One region of the Pseudoalteromonas phenolica genome, then DNA from elsewhere that is predicted to be linked to it. Evidence: predicted binding sites of a transcription regulator. Region 1 holds the regulator's gene; the other holds the start of a gene.
The links. Region 1 encodes FliA, which starts transcription of late flagellar genes. Its sites were predicted from a motif close to CTAAAGNTNNNNNNNNNNNNGCCGATA; they were not measured.
Positions count from the first base shown of each region.

Region 2: the regulator FliA is predicted to act here: its motif matches at 18,009-18,035, upstream of PP2015_RS06365 (VC2046/SO_2500 family protein).

Region 1 is NZ_CP013187.1:1,087,418-1,100,008, forward strand. Features, by position in the region: gene flhB (flagellar biosynthesis protein FlhB) at 1-553, shown strand, start outside; gene flhA (flagellar biosynthesis protein FlhA) at 623-2,722, shown strand; gene flhF (flagellar biosynthesis protein FlhF) at 2,745-4,214, shown strand; gene PP2015_RS04890 (MinD/ParA family ATP-binding protein) at 4,207-5,067, shown strand; gene PP2015_RS04895 (RNA polymerase sigma factor FliA) at 5,094-5,804, shown strand; gene cheY (chemotaxis response regulator CheY) at 5,843-6,226, shown strand; gene PP2015_RS04905 (protein phosphatase CheZ) at 6,248-7,021, shown strand; gene PP2015_RS04910 (chemotaxis protein CheA) at 7,037-9,250, shown strand; gene PP2015_RS04915 (protein-glutamate methylesterase/protein-glutamine glutaminase) at 9,325-10,497, shown strand; gene PP2015_RS04920 (ParA family protein) at 10,532-11,302, shown strand; gene PP2015_RS04925 (chemotaxis protein CheW) at 11,310-12,089, shown strand; gene PP2015_RS04930 (chemotaxis protein CheW) at 12,114-12,591, shown strand, end outside.
Region 2 is NZ_CP013187.1:1,421,089-1,440,235, forward strand. Features, by position in the region: gene PP2015_RS06275 (efflux RND transporter permease subunit) at 1-129, shown strand, start outside; gene PP2015_RS06280 (TolC family protein) at 131-1,549, shown strand; gene PP2015_RS06285 (zinc-binding dehydrogenase) at 1,563-2,570, shown strand; gene PP2015_RS06290 (TorF family putative porin) at 2,633-3,331, opposite strand; gene PP2015_RS06295 (choline transporter) at 3,334-4,551, opposite strand; gene betA (choline dehydrogenase) at 4,687-6,336, opposite strand; gene betB (betaine-aldehyde dehydrogenase) at 6,346-7,809, opposite strand; gene betI (transcriptional regulator BetI) at 7,812-8,402, opposite strand; gene ablB (putative beta-lysine N-acetyltransferase) at 8,983-9,846, shown strand; gene PP2015_RS06320 (MarR family winged helix-turn-helix transcriptional regulator) at 9,876-10,370, opposite strand; gene PP2015_RS06325 (type 2 periplasmic-binding domain-containing protein) at 10,674-11,561, shown strand; gene PP2015_RS06330 (GGDEF domain-containing protein) at 11,558-13,420, shown strand; gene hrpB (ATP-dependent helicase HrpB) at 13,449-15,869, shown strand; gene PP2015_RS06340 (ion channel) at 15,894-16,874, opposite strand; gene PP2015_RS06345 (M48 family metallopeptidase) at 16,959-17,630, shown strand; tRNA gene PP2015_RS06350 (tRNA-Tyr) at 17,657-17,741, opposite strand; tRNA gene PP2015_RS06355 (tRNA-Tyr) at 17,769-17,853, opposite strand; tRNA gene PP2015_RS06360 (tRNA-Tyr) at 17,873-17,957, opposite strand; gene PP2015_RS06365 (VC2046/SO_2500 family protein) at 18,070-18,591, shown strand; gene PP2015_RS06370 (YchJ family protein) at 18,630-19,088, opposite strand; gene PP2015_RS06375 (SulA-like leucine-rich domain-containing protein) at 19,103-19,147, opposite strand, start outside.

The DNA.
Region 1 (12,591 bases):
GTTTCTGGCGCTTAGTTGCACAATGATAATCATCTCAGCCATAGATGCGCCTTACCAAAGTTATAATCACCATAAACAATTGAAAATGACTCTACAAGAAGTGAAGGATGAGTACAAAAATTCTGAGGGTGATCCACAGATAAAAGCACGAATTCGTCGAACGCAGCGAGAAATGTCCCAAAGGCGCATGATGCAAGATGTGCCTGATGCTGATGTGGTTGTTACAAACCCGACGCACTATTCAGTTGCACTTAAATACGATACTGAAAAAGCGGGAGCGCCGATTGTGCTTGCTAAAGGTGTTGATGAATTAGCAATGCAAATCCGAAAAATAGCAAAAGGTAATGAGGTTCCTATCGTTGAGTCTCCGATCTTAACGCGTTCACTTTATCATACGACAGAAGTTGGCGACCAAATCCCTGATCAGCTTTTTACTGCCGTGGCCCAAGTCTTAGCGTATGTATTTCAGCTAAAACGGTTTCAGAAAGGTCGTGGTAGAAGACCAACTAAGCTCAGTAATAATTTACCTATCCCTGACGATGTAAAACATTAAACACGATAACTTTATTGGCTCACTAATTGCTTTATTAGACCAGTGTCAATATTTTGTAGTTGTTAAGTTATGGATTTTAAAGCAGTTTTACAAGGTTTTAATGAAAATAAAAAAGACTATGCAAAAGGGGTCGGAACGCCACTTTTAGTGCTTGCGGCTTTGGGCATGGTAATTTTGCCTTTACCTCCATTTCTTTTAGATATCTTATTCTCTTTCAATATTGCTTTGGCACTGGTGGTATTACTCGTTACCGTTTACACCATGAAACCATTGGAATTTGGCATGTTCCCAGCGGTTCTGCTTATTGCAACTATCATGCGATTAGCCTTAAATGTTGCTAGTACTCGTGTTGTGTTACTTGAAGGTCATAATGGTGGAGATGCTGCGGGTAAGGTAATTGAAGCGTTTGGTTCAGTGGTTATTGGAGGCAATTATGCTGTTGGCCTTGTTGTCTTCTTAATCCTCATTATTATCAACTTTGTGGTTATTACCAAGGGTGCTGGGCGTATTTCTGAAGTATCTGCGCGTTTCACACTAGATGCAATGCCAGGTAAGCAGATGGCAATTGATGCTGATTTAAATGCAGGCTTTATTAGTGCGGATGAAGCGCGTAAGCGCCGCGACGAAGTAACACGTGAAGCAGATTTTTATGGTTCAATGGATGGTGCCAGTAAGTTCGTGAAAGGCGATGCCATAGCAGGTATTGTAATCTTAGCAATCAATATCATTGGTGGTTTATTTGTTGGTATGATCCAACACGACCTATCGTTTTCAAGAGCGATGGAAGTATACACTCTACTTACCATTGGAGATGGTCTAGTTGCACAGCTCCCTTCTTTGTTACTTTCAATTGGCACAGCAATCGTAGTTACTCGCCAAAACGAATCTCATAACATGGGCGAGCAGTTTAAAACTCAATTGGGTAATGAGAAGTCTCTCTATATTGCTGCTGGTATCTTAATCACGATGGGTTTGGTGCCGGGTATGCCACATATTGCATTTTTAAGCTTAGGTGCGCTCCTTGGTTATTTGGCTTATTACACTCAACAGCAAAAAGCGAAAGCTGATGAAGAGCAAGCGCAACAGGAAGCTAAAGGCGGAGATGTTGCAGCTAAACAACAAGATCAAAAAGAACTTGGTTGGGATGATGTTCAACCAGTCGATGTTATAGGCCTAGAAGTCGGTTACCGTTTAATTCCACTTGTAGATCAGGCGCAAGGTGGTGAGCTGTTAAGCCGCATTAAAGGTGTTCGTAAGAAGCTTTCACAAGAACTTGGCTTCTTGGTTCCGCCTGTTCACATCCGTGATAATCTTGAATTAGATCCAAATGAATATCGTATCACCTTGATGGGGGTAGGTTCAGGCAATGGTGAATTAAAGCATGGTGATGAATTAGCTATAAACCCAGGGCAAGTATTTGGCCCAATCAATGGCGTAGCAACTACGGATCCAGCCTTTGGCTTAGAGGCAGTTTGGATTAAGCCTGAGCAAAAAGATGAAGCGCATTCATTAGGCTATACAGTAGTAGATGCAGCGACTGTTGTCGCAACTCATATTAGCCAATTGCTAACAAATAATGCGTCATTACTACTAGGACATGAAGAAGTTCAGAATCTATTAGACATGCTTGCTAAATCCCACCCTCGACTAGTGGAAGGTTTAGTGCCTGATATTTTACCTCTTACAACAGTGGTTAAAGTACTTCAAAATCTATTGAATGAAGGGGTTGCTATTCGTGATATGCGTTCGATTGTTCAAACTCTTGTTGAATACGGTCCGCGCAGTCAAGACCCTGATGTATTAACCTCTGCAGTGCGAATTTCACTGCGTAGATTAATCGTTCAAGACGCCGTTGGCGGTGCTGATGAAATCCCTGTCATAACATTGGCACCTGAGTTGGAACAGATGTTGCATCAGTCACTTCAGAACGCGGGTGATGAAGGGGCTGGAATTGAGCCAGGCCTTGCGGAGCGACTTCAAGCATCATTAAGAGAAGCGCACCAAACGCAAGAAATGCTAGGCGACCCATCCATCCTTCTAACCTCAGGTATGTTAAGAAGTGTGCTTTCAAGGTTTGTCAAACATACGATCCCAGGTCTTCGAGTGATGTCATATCAAGAAGTACCAGATGAAAGACAAATCAAAATTGTGAGCTCAGTTGGACAATAAATAGGAATAAAGGGGTTGTGACATGAAGATTAAACGTTTTTTCGCCAAAGATATGCGTACAGCATTAAAAGAAGTTAAAGAAGAGCTTGGTGTCGATGCTGTTATTATGTCAAACAAGAAATTGGCAGACGGTGTAGAAATTGTTGCAGCCGTGGATAACGAGAGAGCGCCAGAAAAACCTGCTGAACAGTCACAAGTAAATACTATTCCCGCTCAGTCTCAGCCTGCGCAAACTCGCTTTATTCGTCCAGAACCACAACGTGCCAAACCAGAGCCTCAAGCCCAAGTTGCAGATAGTCTACAAGCACTGTTAGACAGACAAGCACCAAAACCTCGCTCACCAGAGCTTGCGTCTATGTTTTCCCAGTCAGGAATTAATACAGATGAAGTTTTTAAACCTCGCCAAACTCCTGAAGAGCGTTTTGAGCGTCCAACCTCACCTCAAAGCTTCAGAGCAGAGCCAAAAGTAAAAAATCAACAACAGTCTCAGTCTTGGAGTTTCGATGATGACCTAGATACAGGGTTTTCTGATGACTTTGAGCCTGCGCCTAAGCAAGTAGATGAAATGGCAACAATGAGAGAAGAGATGAATGCCATCCGCCAGCTACTTGAACATCAAGTTTCAGGCTTGATGAAGCAAGAAATGGAAAGAAGAGACCCAACGAGAGCGTGTTTAGTTGACCGCTTGCAAGGTATGGGAGTAGATAAGGAGGTTGCCGAGCAAATGGCTTGCTTTATTCCTGACGATGTATCAAGGAAAGAAGCATGGAATTCGCTGCTGGAAATGGTAGCTAATCAGATGCATACAACAAACAATGATATACTTCGCCAAGGTGGTGTATATGCATTAGTTGGCCCAACAGGTGTAGGTAAGACAACCACAGTCGCAAAACTTGCTGCACTAGGCGCGCAAAAGTATGGTGCTGATAAAGTTGCATTGATCACAACAGACACATATAGAATTGGTGCTTACGAACAGCTTGCGACTTATGGCCGAATTATTGGTTGTCCGGTAAAACAAGTAAAAGATGCCAATGAATTAGCGGAAGTTTTATATCATTTACGCAATAAGCGTCTAGTATTAATAGATACGGCGGGCATGAGTCAAAGAGACATTCGTTTGACAGAGCAACTTAATACATTAATGAGAAGTGCTAGAGTCGACATTCGTAGCTATTTGGTTTTAAGTGCAACATCACAGATGCATGTACTTCAAGAAGCGGTAAGACATTTCCAAAAAGTGAATTTAAGTGGTTGTATTTTTACAAAACTTGATGAATGTCTAAGTTTAGGCGAGATTATTAGTATTGCGATTCAAAATCGTTTGCCAATAGGGTATCTTACTAACGGTCAACGAGTGCCAGAAGACATTCGTGTAGCAAATGCTCATAAAATGGTCAAAAAGGCTGAGCAATTGTATTTAAAGAGAATAAAAGCACAACATTCGCGACGTGTACCTGTAGCGTCTCAGACAGTAGGAATGTATGATTAACACAGTATTAGATCAAGCAAGTGGCCTGCGTAGAATGAATCAAAATGGCAACCATGGCGTAAAAGTAATTGCAGTAACGGGTGGAAAAGGGGGCGTTGGTAAAACCAATGTCTCGTTGAATACGGCTATTGCACTTGGTCAGCAAGGAAATAGAGTACTCGTTTTAGATGCCGACTTAGGTTTGGCAAATTGTGACGTGATGCTTGGTTTAAGAGTAGAAAAAAACCTATCTCACGTACTATCTGGTGAGTGTGAGTTAGACGAAATTTTAGTCGAAGGGCCTGCTGGCATTAAAATTGTCCCCGCAACGTCGGGCTCTCAAAATATGGTAGAGTTGACACCAGCCGAACATGCCGGACTTATTCGTGCATTTAGCGAATTAAATACTGAGTTTGACATTTTAATTGTCGATACCGCTGCAGGTATTTCAGATATGGTTCTCAGTTTTTCACGAGCTGCGCAAGATGTCATGGTTGTGGTGTGTGATGAACCAACATCAATTACTGATGCCTATGCATTAATTAAAGTTCTCAGCCGTGAACATGGTGTTTATCGTTTTAAAATTGTCGCAAACATGGTTAGAAGCTTACGTGAAGGGCAAGAGCTTTTTGCTAAACTATCAAAAGTTACCGACAGATTCTTAGATGTTGCACTAGAATTAGTGGCAACCATTCCGTTTGATGAAAATATGCGTAAATCTTCGCGCCGTCAAAAGACCATTGTTGAGTTATTTCCAAACTCACCAGCGGCTGTTGCATTTAGAGGGTTGGCGGGTAAAGCAGTTAAATGGCCAATACCACATCAACCTTCTGGCCATTTAGAGTTTTTTATTGAACAGCTAGTCAACGGGTAATTATGTCGTCATCGATGGGTAAAGCGATGGGCTATCAAACTACAGACAATCTTAACAGAGTGATAGAGCGTCATACCGGTCTCGTCAAAAAAGTGGCGTGTCATTTATTGGCGCGCTTGCCTGCAAATATTCAGTTAGATGATCTCGTTCAATCAGGCATGATTGGTTTGATCGAAGCCTCAAAAAACTTTGATGCGAGTAAGGGCGCCAGTTTTGAAACCTTTGCTGGGATTCGAATTCGAGGCGCTATGTTAGATGAAATTCGCCGTGGCGATTGGGCACCAAGAAGTGTTCATAAAAATAGTCGCATGGTATCTGAGGCGATCTCTAACCTTGAGAGTGAGCTAGGTCGAGAGCCTAAAGACACTGAAATCGCTGAAAAACTTGATATTACTCTAGATGAGTACCATCATATTCTACATGACGTTAACGCGAGTAAAATCATTGGTATTGAAGATTTAGGTGTCGATGAAGACGTAATCACTCCAGTTAACAATGATTTAGCGCTAGACAAACCGTTCAATAACGTTAAAAATGAGCGTTTTAATGAATCGTTGGTAACAGCGATCCAATCGTTACCGGAAAGAGATGCGCTTGTCTTATCTCTTTACTATAACGACGAAATGAATTTAAAAGAAATAGGGCAAATACTCGATGTGAGTGAATCACGAGTAAGCCAAATACATGGGCAGGCAATGATTAGGCTTAGGGCTAAAATCAATGACTGGGTCAATTAGAGTAATAATAATAGGTTCAAACCTCACTGGAGGATGTTTTGGATAAAAACATGAAAATTCTTGTGGTTGATGATTTTTCTACGATGAGAAGAATAATCAAAAACCTACTGAGAGACTTAGGTTTTACAAACGTACAAGAAGCAGATGATGGTAGCACAGCTTTGCCTATGCTTCAGAATCAAGAATTTGATTTCGTAGTCACAGACTGGAACATGCCAGGCATGCAGGGTATAGATCTTCTTCGAGCTATTCGTGCAGATGACAGCCTTAAACATATACCAGTACTTATGGTGACAGCAGAAGCGAAAAAAGAACAAATTGTTGCTGCTGCGCAAGCAGGTGTTAATGGTTATATCGTTAAGCCATTCACTGCCGGAACACTGAAAACAAAACTAGAAAAAGTGTTTGAACGTTTAGGCTAAATAATTAAGAAGGAGAGGCGGATGTCAGCACCTTCTGTGCCTCAAATAACACTTGAACAAGCTAAGCAATTAGTGGCTTATCTTGAACAAGGCGAGCAAGATAAAGCAGATGAATTGATCATGGAAGCTGCGAGTAAGGAGCAATCTGAACTTTTTGCTGAAGTGGGTAAGTTGACTCGTCAGTTACACGAGTCTCTGAAAAATTTTGAGCTTGATACACGTATTGCTGATTTGACGACAGAAGCCTTACCTGATGCTAAAGAACGTTTAAATTATGTCATGGAAATGACAGAAAATGCTGCCAATAAGACGATGGACGCAGTTGAAGCAAGCTTACCACTCGCGCAACAGCTTGCAGACGATTTATCTGATATAAAACCAATTTGGGATCGCCTGATGAGACGAGACATTCAACTTGGTGAATTTAAGTCTCTTTGTCATGACTTAGATAAGTTCATGCAAGGTTCTCAGTCTACAACTGACGAACTTCAAGGTCATATGACAAATGTTTTGATGGCCCAAGACTATCAAGATTTAACCGGTCAGGTAATTCGGCGTGTAATAGAATTAGTCAGAGAAGTTGAAGATAGTTTAATTCATTTATTAACAGTATTTGGCACGGCAGAAGAACCCCAAGCAAAACTAAAAGAAAATATTGAAGAGGTTCAGATTGCTGAAATGGATCCTGCTGATATTTCGGGACCAGAAGGCCCGATTATGAATGCAGAATCTAGAGAAGATGTCGTATCTAATCAAGATGAGGTCGACGATTTACTGTCGAGCTTAGGCTTCTAATAGGAGAGTGTATACATGAGCTTTGAAGTCGATGAAGATATACTACAAGACTTTCTTGTTGAAGCTGGTGAAATATTAGAGCTGTTATCTGAGCAGCTTGTTGAGCTAGAAAATAACCCTGAAGATAAAGAATTACTGAATGCTATTTTTAGAGGTTTCCACACGGTAAAAGGTGGAGCAGGCTTTTTAAGCATGACCGAGCTTGTTGATGCTTGTCATGGTGCTGAAAACGTCTTCGATGTTTTAAGGCAAGGCCAGCGTTCTGTTTCTCCAGAGTTGATGGATGTCATTCTTCAATCACTCGATACCATAAACGAAATGTTCGCTCATATTCAAAACCGTGAGCAACCAGACCCTGCAGATCCGGCACTACTCGAAACGTTGCACCAACTAAGCAAGCCAGAATCTGAGGATGAACAGATTTCAATTTCAAATGCTGAACCAGAGGCCGCTGTAGAAGAAGCACCACAAGCGGATTTATCTGCTGATGATATTCTTTTTGATATTGATACCGATGATGTAGCTGGTGAAACTACTTCAGAAAGTATTGATGAAATAACAGAAGACGAATTTGAAAGTTTGCTCGACGAGCTGCATGGTGCAGGTAAAGGTCCTGCGATTGAACAACCTTCTTCATCGCCATCTAGTATTGAAGATGGAGACATAACCGATGATGAGTTTGACAGTTTATTAGATGAACTCCATGGTGTGGGCAGTTTCGGCGCTATTGATACGCCTTCTCAGGCAAAAGCCGAAACGACTCAGGCTGCTGCTCCTTCACAACCTTCCTCAGCATCAAGCGATGACGAAATCAATGATGAAGAGTTCGAAGCGCTATTAGATGAACTTCATGGTAAGGGGGGGGCTCCAAAGTCGTTAGAACCCGCAGAACCCCCAAAAGCAGCTCCAAGCCCACAACCAAAGAAACCAGAGCCTGTTACTGCGAAACCTGTAGCTAAGCCAAAACCTGCGCCTCAGCCAGCTAAATCTGCTCCAACACCTGCACCTGCGGCGAAAGCACAAACTGCACAGGCATCGGCTAAAAAGCCGCCTGCACCTCAAGCTGAAACAACCGTTCGTGTTGATACTAAGCGTCTAGACCAAATAATGAATATGGTTGGTGAATTAGTATTGGTAAGAAATCGCCTTGTAAGTTTAGCTAACAACTCTAGCAGTGAAGCTATGGGTAAAGCGATTTCTAACCTTGATGTGGTTACTGCCGATTTGCAAGGTGCAGTAATGAAAACTCGAATGCAACCGATCAAGAAAGTATTTGGTAGGTTCCCTCGTGTTGTTCGTGACTTAGCGAGAAGCTTGAAGAAAGACATTAATCTTATCCTCGAAGGTGAAGAGACAGATTTAGATAAAAATTTAGTTGAAGCACTTGCCGACCCACTTGTTCACTTAGTACGGAACTCTGTAGATCATGGTATTGAAATGCCTGATGTTCGTGAGGCATCAGGTAAACCTCGTACAGGCACAGTGACGCTCTCGGCATCTCAAGAGGGTGATCATATTCTGTTGACCATCAAAGATGATGGTGCAGGTATGGATGCTGAAAAACTGAAAAAAATAGCCATTAATAAAGGTGTTATTGATTCAGACCAGGCAAGTCGTTTATCTGACACAGAAGCTTATAACCTCATTTTTGCACCTGGATTTTCGACCAAGGAAGAGATTTCAGATATTTCTGGTCGTGGTGTTGGGATGGACGTTGTTAAAACGAAAATCACTCAACTTAACGGTTCTGTCAATATCCAATCAGAACTAGGTGTAGGCACTATCCTTGAGATAAAAGTGCCTCTGACACTGGCAATTTTACCAACATTAATGGTTGTAGTAGGTGAGCAAACCTTTGCTTTGCCGCTTGCAGGCGTTAGTGAAATATTCCATTTAGACTTAACAAAAACCAATGTTGTAGATGGACAGCTAACGATTATTGTTCGTGAAAAAGCAATTCCTTTATTCTATTTAGAACACTGGCTTGTAAAAGGCGCAGATAGATCAACGAAGAAAGCTGAAGGACATGTTGTAATTGTTCAAATAGGTACACAGCAGGTTGGATTTGTTGTTGACTCCCTTATTGGTCAAGAAGAAGTGGTGATAAAGCCGCTCGATGCCTTATTACAAGGTACACCAGGTATGGCTGGAGCAACAATTACTTCTGACGGTGGGATAGCATTAATCTTGGATGTGCCAAATATGCTAAAACACTATGCAGGTAAGTAACCTTCATTAGCAAAAAAGATTTAAGTGGTGCATACGCACCACTTTTCGTTCTTAAGAATTCATAGAGTATGCCAATGGCAGTAAAAGTTTTAGTTGTAGACGATTCAAGCTTTTTTAGGCGTCGAGTCAGCGAAATTTTAGAGCAAGATAGTGATATCAAGGTAATTGACTTTGCTGTTAATGGACAAGAAGCTGTTGAAAAGGCGGCTTCACTTCGTCCAGATGTTATTACTATGGACGTAGAAATGCCTATCTTAGACGGTATTAGTGCCGTAAAGAAAATCATGCAGGCTAACCCTACCCCAATTTTGATGTTTTCCTCACTTACTCGTGAAGGTGCAGGTGCTACTTTAGATGCGCTTGATGCTGGTGCGTTAGACTTTTTACCAAAAAAGTTCGAGGATATAGCTCGAAATAGTGAAGAAGCGATTAAATCGTTACAAAACAAAGTAAAAGAAATTGGACGCAGAAGGTTGCCGCGTTCTGTGAGCAGTTATTCAAGGCCATCGGTTACAAAGGCGCCAACACCTCAAGCTTCTATTTCACCAAGACCTTCGACGTCGACACGAACATCGAGTGTTGCCCAACCAGATAGAAGCTTTCAAAGAACTTCTACACAGCAGGTTTCGAGTGCATCAACGCCAAGTAAGCAGTTCAAAGCTTCAGGTAAACAATATAAGCTTGTTGCAATAGGTACTTCAACGGGTGGGCCAGTTGCACTGCAAACAATTCTTACTCAATTACCTGCAAATTTTCCACATCCGATTTTGTTAATACAGCATATGCCTGCCGCTTTTACACCTGCTTTTGCAACTAGGTTGAATAGCTTGTGTAAGATTAAAGTCAAAGAAGCAGAGCATGGTGATAAATTACAACCGGGTGTTGCATATTTGGCGCCGGGTGGAAAGCAAATGCTGGTTGAGTCTAAAGGTGCAATGAAAACTCTAAGAGTCTTTGAAGATGACAGCCCACGGGTAACGTACAAACCTTGCGTTGATGTTACGTTCGCTAGTGCGGCAAAGGCTTATCAGTCAGATGTGCTTGCGATAGTTTTAACAGGCATGGGAGCCGATGGTAGAGATGGTGCTCGTTTATTAAAACAGTCTGGCGCGACGATTTGGGCGCAAGATGAGCAAACTTGTGTTGTTTATGGTATGCCTCAAGCTGTTGCAAATGCAGGCTTATCCTCTGAGAGTTTGGCTTTACATGACGTTGCCACAAGAATCAATAAAGAAATAGGTTGTTAATCTATTTCTTAAAGCACTAGGAAGTAATTGTTTCGTGAAAATCTGGACTGTAGCAAATCAAAAAGGTGGTGTTGGTAAAACAACGACTACTGTTAGCCTTGGTGGGATCCTTGCTAAGCAAGGAAAACGTGTTTTGCTTATAGATACAGACCCTCACGCTTCTTTGACTTATTATTTTGGCATTGACTCTGAAGAGTTAGAAGTCAGTGTGTATGATATTTTTGCTCGAGGAACTGCGATGGAAAGCGAGGAGATTCTCCAAGCTTTGTGTCCTTCAACCATTGAGAACCTTGATATTTTGCCTGCAACTATGGCGATTGCTACCTTAGACAGGAGTATGGGTAATCGAAATGGCATGGGTTTAATTCTGAAAAAAACACTGGCGAAAATAAACGAACACTATGATTATGCCATTCTTGATTGCCCGCCTGTTTTAGGGGTGTTAATGGTAAATGCATTAGCTGCCAGCGAACGTGTACTGATCCCTGTGCAAACAGAGTTTCTAGCGCTTAAAGGCTTAGATCGTATGATGCGTACTATGGAATTAATGCAAAGCTCTCAAGCAAAACAATATAATTACACCATAGTGCCAACCATGTATGATAAACGGACAAAAGCTTCACTAGAAGCATATAAGACATTGCTTGCTAATTATGAAGGTTTTGTATGGCCAGGTGTAATACCGGTGGATACTAAGTTTAGAGATGCCAGTTTAGCGCAGCAAGCACCCATAGAGTATTGTCCTAAATCTAGGGGTGTGTTTGCTTATAAGGCATTACTAGAGTATTTAATGAAGGGTAGTTAGAGGCTATATGAGTAAACACTTGTTTGCTAATGAGAAGGTAATGAAACAGTATCTAGGCGCATTATTGCAAGAAGATGAGCCTCAAGAGACTGCGCTTGCCCCTGTGGCAAAATTACTCGAGCGTGTACCTGAGATTACTGAGACAGAGTTAAATCAACCAGTCGAAAAAGTTGTACCAGATATCATTGAGACTCAATCTGCGCCGGTAGTAGAAAGCCCTGAGGTCGTCGAAATCCCAGAGGTTGAGTCGAAAGATCTTGAGTTAACAAAAAATAATACTATTATCAAAGAAGAAGCTATTGTTGAGCCAAGTTTAACAAGCGTTCAAGAAGAGTATGGTGAAAGTGAGTTTCAAGCTTTATTTTTTGAAGTTGCAGGGCTGACTTTGGCAGTGCCTTTGAAGTCTTTAGGTGGTATTCACCAATTAGGTGAGGTAACACAGCTTTTCGGAAAGCCTAAGTGGTTTAAAGGTGTCATGCTTAATCGAGAAGAAAAGCTCAACGTTGTTGATACTGCCAGATGGGTTATGCCTGAGAAGTATACCCCAGAGCTTGAAGAGAAACTGGATTACCAGTATTTAATTACACTCGGAGATAGCCCTTGGGGGCTGTTGGCTGAAAATTTAATTAATAACATCACATTAAAGCCAGAAGACATTAAGTGGCGTGTAAATGGAGGCAAGCGACCTTGGCTTGCTGGCGTCATTAAAGAAAAAATGTGTGCTTTGATAGATGTAGAGAATTTAAACCGCTTACTAGAGCAAGGCTTAGATAGCCAAGAGCAGTAACTCAGAACTTTATGGAGTATAACCATGAGCCAAGATAGACTACTTTCTGCAGACAATAATGCCGACAGTAATGATGAAGTTCTTCAATGGGTAACTTATAAGTTAGAAGACGAAACGTATGGTATTAATGTAATGCAAGTGCAGGAAGTGCTGCGTTATACAGAAATAGCCCCAGTGCCAGGTGCGCCAAGCTATGTTCTTGGTATTATTAATTTGCGTGGTAACGTAGTAACGGTTATCGATACTCGTGCACGTTTTGGTCTGATGAGCTCAGAGGTAACTGACAACTCAAGGATCGTGATCATAGAAGCTGAAAAGCAGGTCATTGGTATTCTTGTCGATAGTGTTGCTGAAGTTGTTTACTTACGCAGCTCAGAAATCGACAGTGCACCAAACATTGGTACTGAAGAAAGTGCTAAGTTCATCCAAGGCGTGTCGAATAGAGAGGGTGAGCTACTTATTCTTGTTGATTTGAATAAGTTACTCAGCGATGATGAGTGGG
Region 2 (19,147 bases), 340 kb from region 1:
TCAGGTGCAGGGGCTGAAATGCGTCAAGCAATGGGTAATGCTGTATTCTTCGGCATGATTGGTGTAACGGTATTTGGCTTGTTATTCACGCCAGTATTCTATCGTCTAGTAACGGCTAAGGAGCAATAAAATGCGCGTATTTAAAATGACGTTATCGGGCATTGCTCTGGCTGTGTTGGCAGGATGTGCAAGTGCCCCAAATATTGACCAAGCACAGCAAACGTCGCAATCTTTCAGCAATGCGTTAAGCACACATGTGTTGTTATCTGAAGTGGCGAAACAAAGCGAACAAAATTGGTGGCAGCAACTGAACATCGCTGAGTTAGACCAATTTGTGGTTGATGTATTGGACAAAAACCAAAACTTAAAAGCATCGTCGGCGCGTTTGCGCGCCGCCCTTGCTGGGTTATCAGTGCAGCAACGCGCAAACCTGCCGCAAGGTGGCTTAGCGGTATCTGGTAACCGCTCTAATACGCCTAGTAGCACAAATCCAAATGCAGATGTTGTGAGTTCAGCAACCGCGGGTGGTAACGTGAATTGGCAACTGGACTTATCGGGTCGCATTGCTGCACTTACTTCAGCGGCAGAAGCGGTTGCAGTTGATAGCCAAGCGCAATATCAGCAGTTACTGACTGAGCTAGTTAGCACGTCTGTTCGTAGCTTTTTACAATGGCAGAACTTACAACAGCAACATGCATTAACCCTTAACCAATTAAAAGCACTCGAAGACTCGATGGAGATCATTCAAGTGCGTATTGAAGAGGGCATAGCGACTGAGCTTGAGTTAAACAGAACACGTGTGCAGTACTTTGAGCTTAAGCAGCGATTACCTCAAATTGGTGTTGAGCTTGCCCAAGTTGAGCAAATTCTAAGTGCACTAACCGATAAACGTGCCGATGAACTTAGTTTCACTGTGTTGAGTCAAACAGACTACGATGCACTTAATTTAACAGTGAATGTGCAATCGGCAGATGACGCACTCATGCAGCGCGGTGATATTCGTTCAGCGATGGCCAAGGTACATCAACAAGGTTATTTGGCACAAAGTGCAGAGCGTGCGCTTTATCCTGATATTAGCCTATCGGCCTTTGCTGGCGTATTAAATATGCCGGGTATGAACTTCAATAATACCCAATCGAATTGGCAAGTTACGCCAAGCATTAATTGGTCTTTATTCAGTTACCCGCAGTTATTAGCTCAACTTGACGCTCAAACTGCATTGTCAGAAGCAAGCTATCACAGTTATAAGCAAACTTTGACCGATGCATTGTCGCAAACCGAACTGTCTTTGCGTGCGTTGCAACATGCTCAGCAGCAATTTGCACTCTCTACGCAAACTGTAAAAGCCGCGCGTGCTGCCTATCAACAAGCTGAGGCGGGGTATCAAGAAGGGCAATTAGCCTACCTTGATTTACTTGCAGCAAGACAAGATGTACTCAGTGCTGAGCGCAGCCAAGTGTTGAGCCGCAACCATTGGTTAAGTGCTTCTGTTGCAGCGTATAGCGAATTGAGCGGTGGCTGGTCATCACAATTAGTATCTAACCTTTAAAAGAGGAGGCCTCATGTACCAGGATAGCAACAAAATGAATGCATTGGAGTTACGCCAACATGGGGCTGACTTCGACTTGAAAATGACACAGCACGATTTGCCTATTCCTAGAGGTAATGAACTGTTGATAAAAGTAGAGTATGTCGCGATAAATCATTTAGATGCCAGCTTTGCTGTAAAAGGCTTTAGCCAGTGGCAATATCCGCATATTTTGGGTTCAGATGCTGTGGGTACGGTTGTTGACGCACCAAAAGGGGTATTTCCGGCTAAAGGCGCACGGGTTTTATTTCATGCGAACCTTGCAGAACAAGGCATGCTAAAGCAATTTACTGTTATGCCAAATCATGCGGTTTCTGAGTTACCAGAGCAAATCGAAAGCGAATTAGCTGTAGCATTGCCAAACTCGGGAATGGCGGCATTACTTGCACTTGAAAAAATTAAGCTGCAAGAAGGGGATACACTCGCAATCAACAGTGCACAAGGTGCAGTGGCTCATTTTGCGATCCAGTATGCAAAAAAACAAGGAGCACAAGTATTTGCGTTTGCTCAAAAGCCACATCATAAACGTTTGAAAAAACTGGGTGCTGACTTTGTGTTTGATTGTAGTAAAAAAGACGATGCAATCTGTGCACAAATAAAACATGAAATTGGTCCTGACGGCTTTGATTGTGTGATCAATACAGTTGGCAAAGAAAGCGTCGTTCAAGATATTCAAAAACTAAGGTTCTGTGGGCGTATAGCTTGTCTAAATGGGTTTTCTGCGATCCCCGAAGAGTTACTATTCGAAAAAGCGCCTAATATTGGCGTGGTGTCGATTGCAGGTGCTTGGCTGGCAAATAGTTTATGTGCGCAGCAGCATTTATGTTTTATGGGCGAGACACTTTTAAAAGACATTGAGCGTGGTGCCATACAAGCACCAGAAATAGAGTTGATTGAGTTTGAAGCTGAAAGAGTTAAAGACACGTTAAAATGCCTTTTAAGTCAAACCTGTATCAAACGACCTGTTGTTAAGGTAGAGTAGCCAAAGTAATAAAAGAAAGAAGTGAAGGTCACTTCCTTCTTCATTAAGATTTTATTAATTATTTACAGTGAAAATGTACGTGATAGTGAGAGTACAACGCGTTCATCGGCTGTATCCCAATCTAAGTTAGTATTTTCAGCAGCCACTTCAATATTAAAACCTTCGTAGCTTGTTTGATACGCTAAACGATAGTGATGGTAAGACTTATCAGTTGCTTGCCAACTATATTTATCACCATCTAATGAGTTTGAGATATCAAAGCTGGCTCTTAAATTGTGGTTTGGCGCAAGCTCAATGGTGTGCGCTATCATCGCAATTGTATGGCCTGCATCTGTTCCGAAGTAATCCCAGCTATACCAGAAGTTAAACTCGGTATTACCTAGCTCATTGTTAAAACCGAACTTGGCGTATACTTCAGGGTAGTTACCGTCGCTAGAAGCGCTTTCACCATGATACGTGTAATAAGCGATACCATAATCAATGCTCCATTGGCTGTTTAATTCAGCGTAGCGGCCTACATAGAAGTCCCACTCTAAATTAGTGTCGGTACCAAAATCGACATTCGATGCCCAAGAGCCAGCATATACGCCATTATCGAATGCTTTATCAAGGCTCGCTTGAATAGCAGGGCCGTTATCGGTTTGGCTAACACCATTGAAAGTATAATCAGATGCGCCAGTCACAGTTGTACTCCAATCTGCCATTGCCAAATTTGAGCATAGCGCGAGAGAAATAAGAGATGTTTTGATCATTGTTGTCATAATTAGCTTACTGTTTCTATTTTTGTATAGTCGATTTCATTTTCTTTTGGTGAACCTTCAATATTGGCTACGGCTTTGTATTTTTGCACCAAGATGTAACCAAAACAGGCGAAGAAAATGCCGATCACAATGGCGCCAACCCATTGGATCTGTAAAAAGTTGAGTTTGAAAAGTAGGGTTAGCAGAGATAGCGCGGCGATGTTCAGCGCGATGTATTTAGCTTTACCAAGTTTTTGAACTGTGATCCCTAAATTATCGGTATATAAACGTACAAGCGAATCGAGAGAGTTGATCACAAATACAATGCCAACGAACACCATGGCAAAATTCACTAGGCCATCTGTTGCGATGCCAGCTTCATGGTAGTGATAAAGCACCGCAAACCAAGCCGCAATTGGAATTGAAGGGAATATCAACATCGCAGCGAGTACTTGATAGGTCTTTAGTCCACCCACGAAACGTGAAGTAAATTGACCGATCATAATGCTCCAAGCAAACCACCAGAATAAGTAAAACTCATGGTAATCATTAATCGGCAATACAAACTGATGCATGTTGGCAAAATAGTCACCGATCAAAGCAAAGTTATTGAAGTAACCCGAAATCGCACTGTCACCAAATACGAAGGCATTGGCCCACATTAACGCAATTAACCCAATGAATACCCAAGTGGTAGTGATACTTAAAAAGCGCACATACTTAATATCAGTGCTTGAATACACGGCAAACGCGATGGCTGCAAATACAATGAGGTAGAAAGTTGGAATGATTGACTCACCGTCCCCCATGCTCGGCAAATACCAAGGCAGGTTTGAAAGTAATAGGTATGCTGTAAACGCACAGGTGCCAATGATCACAACATTATTAAGTAGTTTAACAAGAGGGAGCTCGAAGAACTTTACTTTAGGTTCAATTACACAGAAATAAAAGCAGGTAAGGAAGTAGAATCCCCAGATCAAAAAGCCCCAAAAACCAAACTCAATAGCAAGTGGGTTTGTGAAGCCATATTCTGGGCTTGCGTTTATGTCTGCATAACCTGCAAACTCAGTGAGAGGAAACATCACTAAGCCAACATCTAGGCCTGAAGTAAACAAGATAGCAATAAAGGTAAAGGTTTTGACCGGTGTCACACCGACCACTTCGACGTTGCCCCATTTGTAAATAATGAAAGCAATTGAAAGTAGTGTAAATAAAATGCCCGCACTAAGCCATAAGGTCATTGTCACCCTCCCAAAATAAGTAGAAATAACTCATATTTTCTCCCGTTATGATTGTTATATGTCGTTGCTCTCATTCAACCTAAACGGCTCACATTGAGAACAAGGTGCAGCAATAAAGTGCACCTGTGTGATTCTTTATCTTTGTTTGTTTCGCCAATCTTCATGCAAATGCACCTTGGCATTCATAGGTGCCAATGGCGCGTTACCTAAAATCATATCTGCAGCTTTTTCAGCGACCATGACAGTCGGTGCATTCAAATTGCCATTCGGAATTGTTGGAAAAATGGAAGAGTCCACCACTCTCAGGCCTTGAATACCGTGAACTTGGGTTTGCGAGTTCACAACGGCCATCTCATCTTCGCCCATCTTGCATGAACATGAAGGGTGGTAGGCACTCTCAACGGCTTGTCGAACAAATTCGTCAATCTGTTCATCAGTTTGAATATGTTCACCAGGTTGAATTTCGCCATCGCGATACTCATCAAAGGCAGGTTGAGAGATGATCTCTCGCGTGAGGCGAACGCAGGCTCTAAAGCCCTCAATGTCCTCTTGGTGTTGCAAGTAATTAAACTGAATTTTTGGTGGCACGAGTGGGTCACTTGATTGAATGGTCACGCTACCACGACTCTTAGGCTTGTTATGTCCAACATGCACTTGGAAACCATGACCATCAAATGCAGACTGACCATCGTAACGGATCGCCGCTGGCAAAAAGTGATATTGAATATCAGGCCATTCAATACCAGCTTTTGAGCGAATGAAAGCACAAGACTCAAAATGGTTAGTGACGCCAAGACCTGACTTATTAAACACCCATTCAGTGCCGATCAAGCCCTTTGAAATCAAGCCAAGTTTACCGTTTAAAGTAATCGGCTTTTTACATTTGTATTGAAAGTAAAACTCAAGGTGATCTTGTAAGTTTTGACCGACTCCCGGCAACTCATGCTTAACTTCGATACCCGCATTTTCTAAGACTTCGCGATCACCGATACCAGATAATTGCAGAATATGAGGAGAACCTATTGGGCCCGCGCTTAATATAACTTCTTTACTAGCATCAGCTTGGCATACTTTGTCATTAACACGATATTCAACGCCTGTGGCTTTTTTATCGAGCAAACATACTTTGCTGACAAGGGCACCTGTGACGACAGTTAAATTGTTGCGATGTTTAATTGGATCTAAATACTCGCGAGAGGTTGAGCTACGCATACCGTCTTTTACCGTCATGTGCATTGGGCCAAAGCCTTCTTGCTGCTCACCGTTATAGTCATTTGTGACTGGGTACCCAGCTTGAGCGCCCGCCTCAATAAAGGCGCTATAAAGCGGGTTTTTCATTTCATTACCGTTGTTGACGCCCAGTTCACCAGCACCACCACGATAGGTATCCTCACCTTGATACCAGCTCTCAGCTTTTTTGAAGTAAGGCAAGCAGGCTTGGTAATCCCAGCCTTGTGCACCGTGCGCTTGCCATTCATCAAAATCTTTGGCGTGACCTCTTACATACACCATGCCATTAATTGAGGACGACCCACCAAGCACTTTACCACGTGGGCAGTGCATTTTTCGGTTGTCTAAATAAGGTTCAGCTTCAGTATGAAATTGCCATGCATATTTGTCAGTATTCATTGGAATAGACAGCGCCGTAGGCATCTTGATAAAAATACTTTTATCAGAGCCACCGGTTTCTAGTAATAGCACTTTATTTTTAGCATCAGCTGAAAGGCGGTTTGCCAGTACGCAGCCCGCAGAGCCTGCACCGACGATGATGTAATCGTACTGCATGATAGACTCCTAAAATGGGCTTTCGATTTGACTCATACCCACATAAACAGACTTGGTTTGTGTGTAGCTATTTAAAGTTTCGATGCCATTCTCGCGACCGATACCTGATTGTTTGTAACCGCCAACTGGCATTTCGGCAGGGGAGTTGCCATAGCTATTTATCCAACAAATACCGGCCTTAAGCTGGTGGATAACACGGTGCGCGCGTTGAATATTTTGACTAAATACACCGGCGCCTAACCCTAGTTCAGTATTGTTAGCGCGCGTGATCACATCAGCTTCATCCTCGAAAACTAACACGCTCATAACTGGACCAAAGATCTCTTCTTTGACAATGGTCATGTCGTCAGTACAGTCAGTAAAAATAGTCGGTGCAACGAAGTAACCATTAGGGGCAGACTCAGGCGATAAAGCATGGCCACCGGTTAGTAAAGTGGCACCCTCGGCTTTGCCTTTTTCGATGTAATCCAGTACCAAACCTTGGTGCTTTTTAGAAATAAGCGCGCCCAGATTAACATTAGGATCAAGGGGATCTCCTGCGATAATATTTGCTTCAGTGCGCGCTTTAAGCTCTTTAATAAATTGCGTATAAACCGATTTGTGAACATACACACGAGTACAGTTAGTACAGATCTCACCCTGAGTATAAAAATTACCTAACATGGCCGCACTTACAGCTTCTGTGATATCGGCGTCATCAAATACGATTAATGGTGATTTGCCGCCAAGCTCCATGGTCACATCTTTTAAATTCGATGCGGCGCTTTGCATGACTTTTTTACCTGTGCCAACTTCGCCCGTGAACGATACTTTCTCGATCTCAGGATGTGTTGTCAGCCATTGTCCGACTTCAGCAGCACCTTGCACAACGTTGAATACACCTTCTGGCATGCCTGCTTCAATGAAGATTTCAGCCAGTTTAATTGCACCTAGTGGTGTTTCTTCAGATGGCTTAAAGATTAAAGTGTTACCGGCAGCAAGAGCGGGACCAGATTTCCAACAGGCAATTTGCAGCGGGTAGTTCCATGCACCGATACCTGCACAAATACCCAAAGGTTCTTTGCGGGTATAGAAAAAGTCGTTACCAACAGGTTGTTGTGTGCCGACTTGTGTTGGTGCAAGACCTGCAAAATATTCAATTACATCGGCGCCAGTTTGAATGTCGACACAATCTGCTTCTTGAATTGGTTTACCTGTGTCTAATACTTCGATTTTTGCTAGCTCGTCGTTACGCTCACGTAATAAGTAAACGGCTTTGTTTAGAATCCTACTTCTTTCGATTGGGGCCATTGCTGACCAAGCTGCAAAACCTTCGCGTGCACTGGCAATTGCTTTTTCTTGAATTGACTCATCTGCAACTTCGACATGATAAATTACTTCGTCAGTGGCAGGGTTTTTCACTGCAAAAGTTTCTTTGCTCTGGTTCGGCACAAATTGGCCATGGATAAAATTTTGATAAACAGGTGTGGTCATTTTTAAGCTCCACAAGATGAAATGAGGGAAGACACATAATGTTTTGCAAGCTGCTCAGCTTGCTTAAATTCTTGCTCTGAGGCCTTACTTAAAACAGCCCTCAGCCATAAGCCATCGATCATACCGGCCGCTAATTTAGCAGCACGTTTGGCATCGTTTTCTGGCATTAACGTTTTGAAAGAAAATGCTAAGTTACTGTATAAGCGTTTTGCATTTACGGTTTGTAATCGGTGCAATTGTTCATCATGCATTGATTGCGCCCAAAAACTTAACCAAGTTTTGGTACTACTGGTTTGTTGTTGAATAACTGAAAAGTTAGCCTCAACAATAAACATTAACCGTTCTTCAGCAGAGCAAGGTTGCTGAGTTTTACTGATTAAACTGGTTTTCAAACTGTTTAATAAAAAGCGTACAGTGGCCTCGATGAGACCTTGTTTGCCCCCAAAGTAATGGCTAATGATCCCTGAGGATAAGCCTGCTCTCTTACTGATACTGTTTATGGTCGTGGCATGTAAGCCCACTTCTGCGACCGACTCTAACGTTGCTTCAATAAGTTGTTGACGACGTATTGGTTCCATTCCTACTTTTGGCATAACTTTTTATTAATTGACCGTTCAATTAAAATAAATCCTATAGAGTTCTAATTAATTTTTCAAGCTGAACAGGGTTTGAATTGTTTTGATTTTTGAGTTGGCTAATTTTATGTTGTTGTTTTAACTTGATATATTTGTATTTTTAATGGCGAGAATAATTTTGATTTGAGCAGTTAAATTTATAGTTGGAATTATTTTTTTTGTGAGTTTTAAGGCTTTAAATATGGTTTATGGTGGTATTTAGAGGGTAAGAATACCGTTACTTTGGCTAAAAAGGTAAGTTGTCTTGCAGTGAATACTCAGAATTTAACTATAAATTGAGTGAATTTATGTATTTTGTTTCTTTTATGGCAATTTGATTCGAGTTCTAATAATTGATAATATGCTTCGACTACAAAGTATTTGAAAGCCACTTTGTATTTCCACACCCTATTTTACATATTCAACACTATGATATTGTTAGCTTTAATTTTTGTTGGTATTGGAATGGTGTGTTTGCGTTAAAGTTATAAATCAAATTAATTTTTGAATAGCTTGAATTTAGTAAGTGTTTTCTAGCATTAACTTTTATGGAGAGAGCATGACAGCCGTATCAAGTAGTTATTACGACTGTGTTGAGACTGTTGAATTTAATCAAATCCGCCATGGTCAGCTAAATAGCCGGATTTACGTTACTGACGCAACTATAAAAACTCCTAACACGTTTCATGATGCATTACTCCAAGTCGCGCTTTCGCAAGGGTATGGCAAAATTATTGCAAAGATAAAAGATTCGCAACTTTTATCATTTCTTAAAAAGGGCTATAAAATCGAGGCAACAGTGCCGGGTTATTTTGGTGCAGAAGACGCGGTCTTTATTTCTTATTTTCTCGATAAAGAAAGAGAAAACAGTGAATTAGTATCTCAATATGATGACATTGTATCTAAAGCATTGTCATCATCCCCTTGGCACCCAGGTAAATTTAACGAACCGGTGCAGTTTAGAAGTTGTAACCTGACAGATATTCGTGCTTTGAGTAAGTTATATGGCCATGTGTACACTAATTATTCCTCCCCCGTTAGTAATGAAGAATTTATCAAAAACAGTATGAATGATGGGGTACAATATTATTGTGCTGATTACATGGGCGTGATAGTAGCCTGTCTGCGTGTAGAGCTCGATAGCGAATCGAATAATGCGCGTATCTATGATTTAGGTGTTATGACGAAATTTCAAAATCAAGGTATCGCTTCTGCACTATTAAACAAAGTAAAGCAATTTTTGCAGCAGCAAAGTATAGATTACATCTACACATTATGTTTAGCGACGTCGTTACCTGTTAACAAGATTTTTGCCCAACAACAGTATGAGTATGGCGGTAGGCTAACAAATAATAATCGTATCGAGGATGAGTTTCAGTCTCTTAACTTATGGTTTCTTAAATTAAAACTGGGCTCAGATTAAGAGTTTACCCAGTTTTAAATCGTTGGTTACTATTCAGCTTCTTGTTTTTGACTACTCAAATGCATTGGGTCTATCTCAAGTACCGGAGCTGCGTCAATTTCAGAGGCATCCATCATAGAGGCTATGCGCTGCATTGAAGAGAGAAGGAGAGATTGCTCCCATTCTTCAAGTTGACAGAACTTTTGAATAAAGTGCTCTTGAAGAGGTTGAGGTGCATCAATCAGAGCTGTTTTACCGTCTTCAGATAGAAATAAACCAACGCGACGTTTATCTTCTGAGCTTCTTACTCGTTGAATTAAGCCTCTGTTTTCGAGTCTATCTAATATATTTGTTACTGTCGCAGCGCTGAGGTTAATTTGTTTCGCAACTTGGCTTGCTGTCACACCTTTAACACGCGCAATTTCTTGCATGATAAGTAATTGAGGCCCAGTTAAGCCCGATGATTTGTTTAATTGCTTCGAATGTAAATCAATCGCACGGATGACTTTTCTTATTGAGACGAGTAGCTCTTCGTATTTTTCCATGATTACAGCACTGAAAGACTATTTTCGCCGATAATAGCATCTATCTAAAAAGGATTGAAATACTGATGAAGATTCTATTTGATTAGTTTTAGATTGTGCCCTGGTAGCATTTTAAAGTTGTAAAAATAAGTTTATAGAAAATATTTTTTTTGAGCCTTAAATTATTCTTTTTGTAAATTTTTTGTACTCAAGCTTAGGGTTTAATTAATCCTTTTGCATTAAATTTGTTGCTATAAAAACTCTCGCTCATATAATATCCACAAAAAGTGCATAGTTTTGCATTTATGTCGTGGTGTGGTGTTTATGCGGTTTGTTGTTATTTCTCTCTTTCTCTTACTGCCGAACTGGTGTTTCTCACAAAGTCCGCTTGTTGTTGACATTATGTATAGCGAGAATTTTACACAGCGCTATTATCGATTTTTGAATGGACGCTCACCCTATGAAATAAAAGATTTTCATGCTTCTACGAAAGGGTCTCATATAGAAATTATAGAGATGATTCTGCTGCAGCAAGCGTTAAAGCTTGGTGGCATAGACAGACCTGTAATTTTTAACCCTAAACCTTCTATAAATATTTTAGAGTATTCTGACTTGATTGCAGGTGATAGTTTAATTCTTGCTCGTTCTGTTTGGCATGAAGATATTTTAAATTATAGAGGATCGCTTTTTGTCAGTGAGCCTATCGTCAAGTTTGGAGAGTACGAAGCTGGCTTATACGTTGCAAAAAGAAATGTGCATCTACATAACTTAGCCAAAACACAGCTAGAAAAGTTAACCGTCGTTGCGAATCCTCGGTGGAAAGTAGATTGGCGAGCTCTTCATAATACTGACCTTAACATTGTGAGTTTCATTGGGCCTTGGGAGACCATGCTTGAAATGGTTGAGACCAGCGTTGTGGATGCTATGTTAATCAATTTCAGTGTAAGTTCTACTTTGGAGCTAAACTTTGAAAACCGCCTTTATGTGCCTGTTAATGATTTAAAGGTTTTCTTACCTGATTCAAGGCATTTTGTAGTTAGTAAGCGCCACCCAGAAGGTCGTGCCGTATTCGAAGCACTCAACAAAGGCCTCGAGATGCTAAGGAACAATGGCACAATTGAAAAAGCGTTGAAGCAATCAGGTTTTATCAATGAAAAGGTCAAGGATTGGCAAACTATTAACATTCAAATGCTCAAACCAGGACAACCATGATCAAGTTAACAACTCGTTTTTTTGCATTGTTTGTTATTTTTACTTGCTTTGAAGTGATCAGCAAAACGCCTACTGCGAAAGTTCAAACTAAAAGTTTTGCAGAGTTGCCAGCAAAGCTTGAGGTATATAAAAAAGCAGTCTTTTCGACTTATGATCTTAAATTGTTACCCAACTTAAAAGCATTAGAACAAGAAGCTAAAGCACTAGATAACAAAAAAGTGCAAGCAGAAGCTATGCTACTAATTGCACTATTACAGCGCCTTTATGGAGACTATAGAGAGAGTTTAATACTTAAACAAGGTGCGTTAGATATTGCAATAGAGCTTGCTGAGCCAGCTTTTTTAATTAATGTTTACTTGTCAATCATTCGATTAGAGCTGTCACTAGAACGTAACAAGCAAGCCGCTGAAAAAATGCAAAGTATTGATATTCTTATCAATCAATTACCTAAAAACAGCCACCTTATTTCAAGAGTATACTTATGGAAAGCGAGACTGTTTTTTGCACAAGAAAGTTATCTGCAAGCATCTTATATTATTGATGAAGCATTAAAAAAAGAAAATATGAGTAAGAAGGTCTATATAGACTTGCTTATTGAAAAGGTAAAAGTGAAGCTCAAACTGGGTAAATTTGGCATTGCGCAAGAGTTACTCAATCAAATTAATCAGGTTAATCAAGGGTCACAGATTCAGCACACGCAATTGGTGATCAAAGTTTTACAAGCCGAAGCTTATTTGCAGGCTGGTATGTTTGCTAAGGCTATTTTAATGGCTCAGGATGGTCTTCAAAGTACGTTTCATACTCGCTTTTTAGAAGAGCAAGCTCAACTGCAATATACATTAGCTTCTAGTTTCGCTCAAATCCAAGATTATCAATGGGCACATTTATATTTAAAACGCTATGCGTTTACGCAAAAAGCCTTAGACCTTCAAAAGAGAAATAATAAGCTATTACAACTAGAAGCAAGATTTGATTTTGATCAGCAAAGGCAGCAACTATCATTGCTTGAAAAAGACAATGCTCTAAAAGAGCAAAAGATCACGCAACAAATGCAAGCAATAGAAAATACGGCGTTACTTCAACAGCGTGTAATTTTAATCGTTGTATTGCTTTTTACATTGCTATTTTTTATGTATTGGCGCTGGCAAAATAAACGCACGCTGAAAATGCTTGAGCAGCAAGTTGCTCAGCGCACACAGGAGCTGGCAATTAGAAATAAACAGCTTCAAGCACTGAGTTACACAGATAGCTTGACCGGAGCCTATAATCGCCACTTTTTGTTCACTCATATTGATGAATATTTACCTACTGAGATTTTGACTGAGTCAACGATTATGTGCTTGATTGATATAGATTTCTTCAAGCGGGTCAATGACACTTATGGACATAGTGCAGGTGATACAGTATTGAAATCTTTTGTGACGGTATTGAAACAAACGATTAGGCAGAATGATGTCATTATTCGTTGGGGTGGGGAAGAATTTTTATTATTAATGCCAAATATCTCACGTGACTCAGCAGCAGAAATCCTAGAGCGGATCAGAGTCAATATTGAGACTTATGAATTTATAGATAACGACATAAATATTCCAATAACAGCTTCTTTCGGCTTTACATCATATCCTCTTCACCGAAGTGTAGCTTTACTTGACTGGGAACAAACCATAGAGCTTGCAGATGTTTGTCTATATATGTCTAAAAACGGTGGCAGGAATGCATGGGTTGGGGTTACAGAAGCGAATATTGAAAATACACTCAGCGCCGAAGAAATTGTTAATGGTACCAAGCAATTGATAGAGCAGGGTAAACTTAAAGTGATCTCAAACCGTGAGGATATTCTTAGTACCGTGATAAACTAGCGAAAAAAGTTTTATCATGAGCGTAATTGTGCTGCCGATTGAATCTGTATATTCACAACTGTCCGAATCTTTATCTTCTAATTCTAGTGTATTACTACAAGCGCCACCAGGTGCAGGTAAATCAACTTGGTTGCCATTACAACTCATGTTATCAGGGCAGTTTAAAAAAATAGTCATGCTTGAGCCTCGCCGACTCGCTGCTCGCAATATTGCTAATTTCTTAGCTCAACAATTAGGAGAACAAGTCGGCGAGCAAATCGGATTAAGAATAAAGCAAGAGGCGAAAGTCAGCTCCCGAACACGTTTAGAAATTGTCACTGAAGGTGTTTTGACACGGATAATCCAGCAAGATCCAGAATTAGATGGCATAGATTTAATTATCTTTGATGAGTTTCATGAGCGCTCATTACAAGCGGATACCGCGTTGGCTTTATCATTAGAAAGCCAAAGCGCATTGAGAGATGACCTTAAAATTTTAGTCATGTCTGCGACTTTAGACTCCGAGCGTTATCAGCAGTTTTTACAATGTCCTCTAATTAGCTCAGAGGGCCGAAGCTACCCTGTTGAAGAAATGTATGTGCCACTTCGTAGCGAACGAGAGTGGTTAGCAGCCATACCAAGCGTAATACATAAAGCGATTGAGGAGCAATCTGGCAGTATTTTGGTTTTTCTTCCAGGTCAAAAAGAGATCAATTTTGTGGCGCAAAATTTAGGTGAATTGGGTGACAATATTGACGTCGTCAGTTTATTTGGCGAACAAAATAAACAACAACAGCAAGCCGCAATTGCTCCAGCACCTCAAGGAAAAAGAAAGGTGGTCTTGACCACCAATGTGGCCGAAACGTCTTTGACCATTGAAGGTGTTCGAGTAGTGATAGACTGTGGCAAAAAACGCGCTGCGGTCTACAACTTGAACACCGGTGTGAGTGAGCTTCAAACGCAGTCAATCTCAAAAGCGTCGGCGGTGCAAAGGGCGGGGCGTGCGGGGCGTATTGAGCCGGGAGTTGTTTATAGACTGGGTGAAAAAACGCAGTTCGACCGACGCATAGCCCACGATTTACCCCAGATAAAAACATCAGATATTAGTGCCTTAATGCTCGAAGCCAAAGTGTGGGGAGCAGAAGTGTCAGCTCTGCCATTACTTGATCAGCCTTCGCCAGCTCAACAAGAGCAAGCGACTCAATTACTGCAGATGTTAGAAGTCTTGGATGCCAACGGAAAATTAACTCCATTAGGCGCTCAGATCCATAGTTTTGGTACTGAACCAAGACACGCCCATATGATATTAAAAGCCCAACAACTTGAAGTTGATATCCCGGATATTACTGCCTTGGCATGTGCATTGGTTAGTCTATGGGAGGAGGGAAAACAACATAACCCTGATGTAGTGATTGCACTATCTGCAATGCTTAGTAGGCCAACATCAAGCTTCAAGCAAGCCTATCAGCACTGGTGTAAAAGGCTTAAAATTGCAAAACCTGCAGAGCTCCCTATATCCGCCGTGCCACTCCTTATTGCATTGGCTTACCCCGATCGTATCGCAAAACGTAGAGGGCAAGGCTTTTTAATGGCAAACGGTGCAGGTGTCAAAGTTAATGAACAAGTGTGGCCAGTTGCTGAGTACTTAGCTATTGTATCCCTGGGAGGGGAAAAGGGGATGCAAGTGTTTAGTGCGACTCCCTTACATATTGAAGAGCTAAATGCTTATCTTCCGTACTTGATAAGCCAACAAACAGTTTGCGAATTTGATGAAAAGCAACTCAAGTTTATTCATGAAGACCGAGAACGCCTTGGTCAAATAACCCTTTCTAGCAAGCCAAGCAGAGCCGAAATTGACACACAAGCAAGAACGCAAGCTTGGTTAAGTTTGATAGCTAAACAAGGTCTATCATTATTTAAATCATATGGCGAGTGTGAGCAGTTACTTACGCGCCTTAAGCTCGCCTGCAAGTTTTATCCTGACACATTCAGAGATTTATCGGAGCATGCGTTAATCGCAGATTTAACATGGTTATATCCATATTTAGAGCAAGTTAAACAGTACGACGCGTTAACTAAACTCGCGCTCAAAGATGCACTCATGAGTTGTCTAGAGTGGTCTCAACAGCAAGCGTTAGAGAAACTCTTGCCAGTCAAAATACAAGTGCCTTCAGGGTCAAATATAAAACTTACTTATCAGGAAGAGGGGCCTGCAAAACTGAGCGTTCGAATGCAAGAGGTGTTTGGCATGCTTGAAACCCCAAAATTATGCGAGGGGCGCCTTCCTTTGTTAATGGAGTTATTATCTCCAGCACAACGTCCTTTACAGCTTACGCAAGACTTAGCAAATTTTTGGGGAACAAGTTACAAAGAAGTGCAAAAAGAAATGAAAGGACGCTATCCAAAACATTTTTGGCCTGATGACCCTGCAAATAGTGTTGCCACAAACAGAGTCAAAAGTCGCATGTAGCGACTTTTCATACTTACCGATATGCTAACGCGTCATTCTCTTTACAAAGACGACTACGAATAATGCCAATGAGAAACTACCTGTAAATGCTTCAACTGTGGCAATAAAGCGTGAAAATCCGATGGGGGTTATGTCGCCATAACCCAGAGTTGTAAATGTCACTACACTAAAATAAAAACTGTTAAGCAGTGCACTTATATTGTCAGAAAAGCTTTGTGAAAAATTTATAGAAAGCACTTCATTCTGATAACTGATGCCAAACAGGAAATACATCAGTGCGCAAAATACAATCATTGAAAGGCTGAAACGGATCACATTTGCGGGTTTTTCACCATAACCACAGAGCAGGTCAACAGCCGCACTCATAAAGCGTTTTTTTGAATGAGTTGGGTATTGATAATGACGCATACGCAGTTCTTTGTAAGTATAATTACCTGCCATTTCAAAAAGACCTTGTTGCTCAGCGCCTTTTCTCAGTGTGCGGTATGTCTCTTCAGATTGTAAGAAGAAGTCAGCGGCATCTTCAGTTCGTTTCTCTTTGGCTGCTAAGCTTGCTTCATTCTCTTGCTGTAACTTACCACTTAAATCTATGTTATCGATACGAGTATTGTTTAGCTTTATGCCCAATAGGTTGGAATTTGAAAGCTTACAGCAATGCAAATTGGCATCATGCAGATCGGCTTTCATTAAAGATGCATTTTCAATTTTGTTGTTAAATAAGTGCGCGCCTCTTAAATTCGCACGATAAAAGTTACTATATGATAAGTCGTAACCAGTATGGTCATTATGTTTGACAAGGTTTAGTCCCTCTAGATTCGCTCTTTTCAACTCCAAACCTTGCAGAAGACCACCACGCTTGGCATAACGTTCTAGTTTTTGCGATAATTCAAGCCCACTTTTATCGAACTTTGCGTCATGCCAAAAGCAAAGACCAGAACCCATATCGATTTCTTGGCAACGATGGCCATCGGGAGATTGATATTGGCAAGTAGGTTTATCTTTCATAAATTAACCCCTTTATAGTCTTATTACACTAAAGGTAGCAGTAAATTTATGGTATTGAATGTGAAGTAAAAAAAATTCTTAAAAATGTTTGATTATCAATTAAAGCTTAGTAAACGAAGAAAGACGGTTGCAATTAAAGTCACACCAGATCAAGTGGTCGTGACAGCTCCCTATAACGTGTGTGAGGTCGCTTTAGAAAATTGGCTAAAGAGCAAAAAAGACTGGGTGCATGCACAAAGAAATAAGCTAGAGCTTGCTCCAAGTATACAAAAGCCGCTGCATACAAGGTCGTTATTGGTTTTTGGCTCAGTTTATAAGATTGAATTTTCAGATATCATCAAACCCGTACTAGATCATGAGAGCCATTTGGTATATTTACCTGAAGAGCTGCGCCAAGATAGGCATGAGTTCAGGCGAGCGATAATTGAAATACTGACAGATTTGCTCTGTAGTTATTTAGAGTTGTGCCTAGAGCGATTGTCTGAGCAAATGAACTGTCATATTTCAGCCGTGAAAATCAGGGAGTATAAAAGCCGTTGGGGCAGTTGTAGCAGTAAACAAGCGCTTACTTTTAATAGCCTTCTTGCAGGGGCACCAAAGCATATGATTGATTATGTCATTGTTCATGAGCTAGCACATTGCCATGTACTGGCACATAACAAATTATTTTGGGAACTTGTTGAAAAGCATTACCAAGATTATAAGTCAGCAAGAATATGGTTTAACAAGAATGGTAAAAAACTAATGATAGAATGAATTAAGAAGATTCAACAAAAAGGAGATGGTGGAGGGGGCTGGATTCGAACCAGCGAAGGCAGAGCCGTCAGATTTACAGTCTGATCCCTTTGGCCGCTCGGGAACCCCTCCACAGGGGATATCTAATTTTGTACAACTTGGTGGAGGGGGCTGGATTCGAACCAGCGAAGGCAGAGCCGTCAGATTTACAGTCTGATCCCTTTGGCCGCTCGGGAACCCCTCCAAGTTGTAAAGTGTTGTTATGGTGGAGGGGGCTGGATTCGAACCAGCGAAGGCAGAGCCGTCAGATTTACAGTCTGATCCCTTTGGCCGCTCGGGAACCCCTCCTAAACAACGGCGCTGATAATAACAAAGTTTTTTATTAAGTAAAGAAAACAACTAAAGAAAATTTAAAAAATGCCGATAAAAATGTAACTTTTGAAATAATCGGTGAAACTCTATGCAATTAGAGCGCATTTTAAACAAGGAGCATCAGCTTGGTGACACGCTAGCAAAAAGCGTGGCACAAGATCGTCGTGCTGACTTTGCGCTTTGTTTGGCTATGCTCTCACCAAACGCACTCGACTTCAGTGAATTTCATTTACCTGAATCAGAATTAATTGAGCCAGATAAGAGCGAAAGTGCGTTAAAAAAAGAACTTCAAATTGGTCCCCAGCAACAAACGGCCCCCAACTCTTATGATATGACAATAGGTGAAAACAATAGCCGTTTACTTCATGAGCAGGGGCTTACAGAATTAAGGCTAAGAAATTGTCTTTCGCCAGAACCTTTTCATATCAGAGATGATAAGAAGCACATTGAGTTGGCCGTAATTGATAATTGTGAGCCCACTGTGCAGGCTAAAATTTTCGCTCAAAGAGCTGGCGCTTTAGAGATAGATAAACCTAAAATGGATGCAGCAGGTTTTTATGATCAATTAGCCAGCGGTGAAATGCAGCAGGCGGTTCAGTTGTCCGCCTAATGCGAGATGATAGTGAGTGAACTTAAGTGCTGTTTAAATCAGCTAGCGTGACACTTTTTAAACTTTTTGCCACTATTACAGGGGCAAGGATCATTTCTAGACACTTTTAACTCAGGCACGTCATATAATTGGCCATCTAAGTAACGCCATGCCCCTTCTTCTTTAATGAATCTTGAAACCTCATGTATTTGGCAATGTTTTCCGCCTGCTAAATAATGAGCTTTAAACTCCACATAATCAAACTCAGGCGAAGTTTTTGTTGATACGATCTCGAGCTTGATAAAGTTAGCGATTGAAGCAAATGCTTCGATGTCTTCAAGGCTGTGATTGCTTTGCTCAGATTTGGCATAAGTCTCAAGTATATACTGTGCATTATTAGTTGCATAAGCACTGTAACGAGAGCGCATAAGTTGCTCCGCTGTGCCAGGTAACTTTTGCTTTGCAATAAATACATTGCAGCATGACTCATAAGGTTGAGTGTTAGAACAGTAACACATAAGAAAATCTTTTATTAACTTGCTATGCGCTCTATTGTACACGCTTTGCTGCTGTTTTC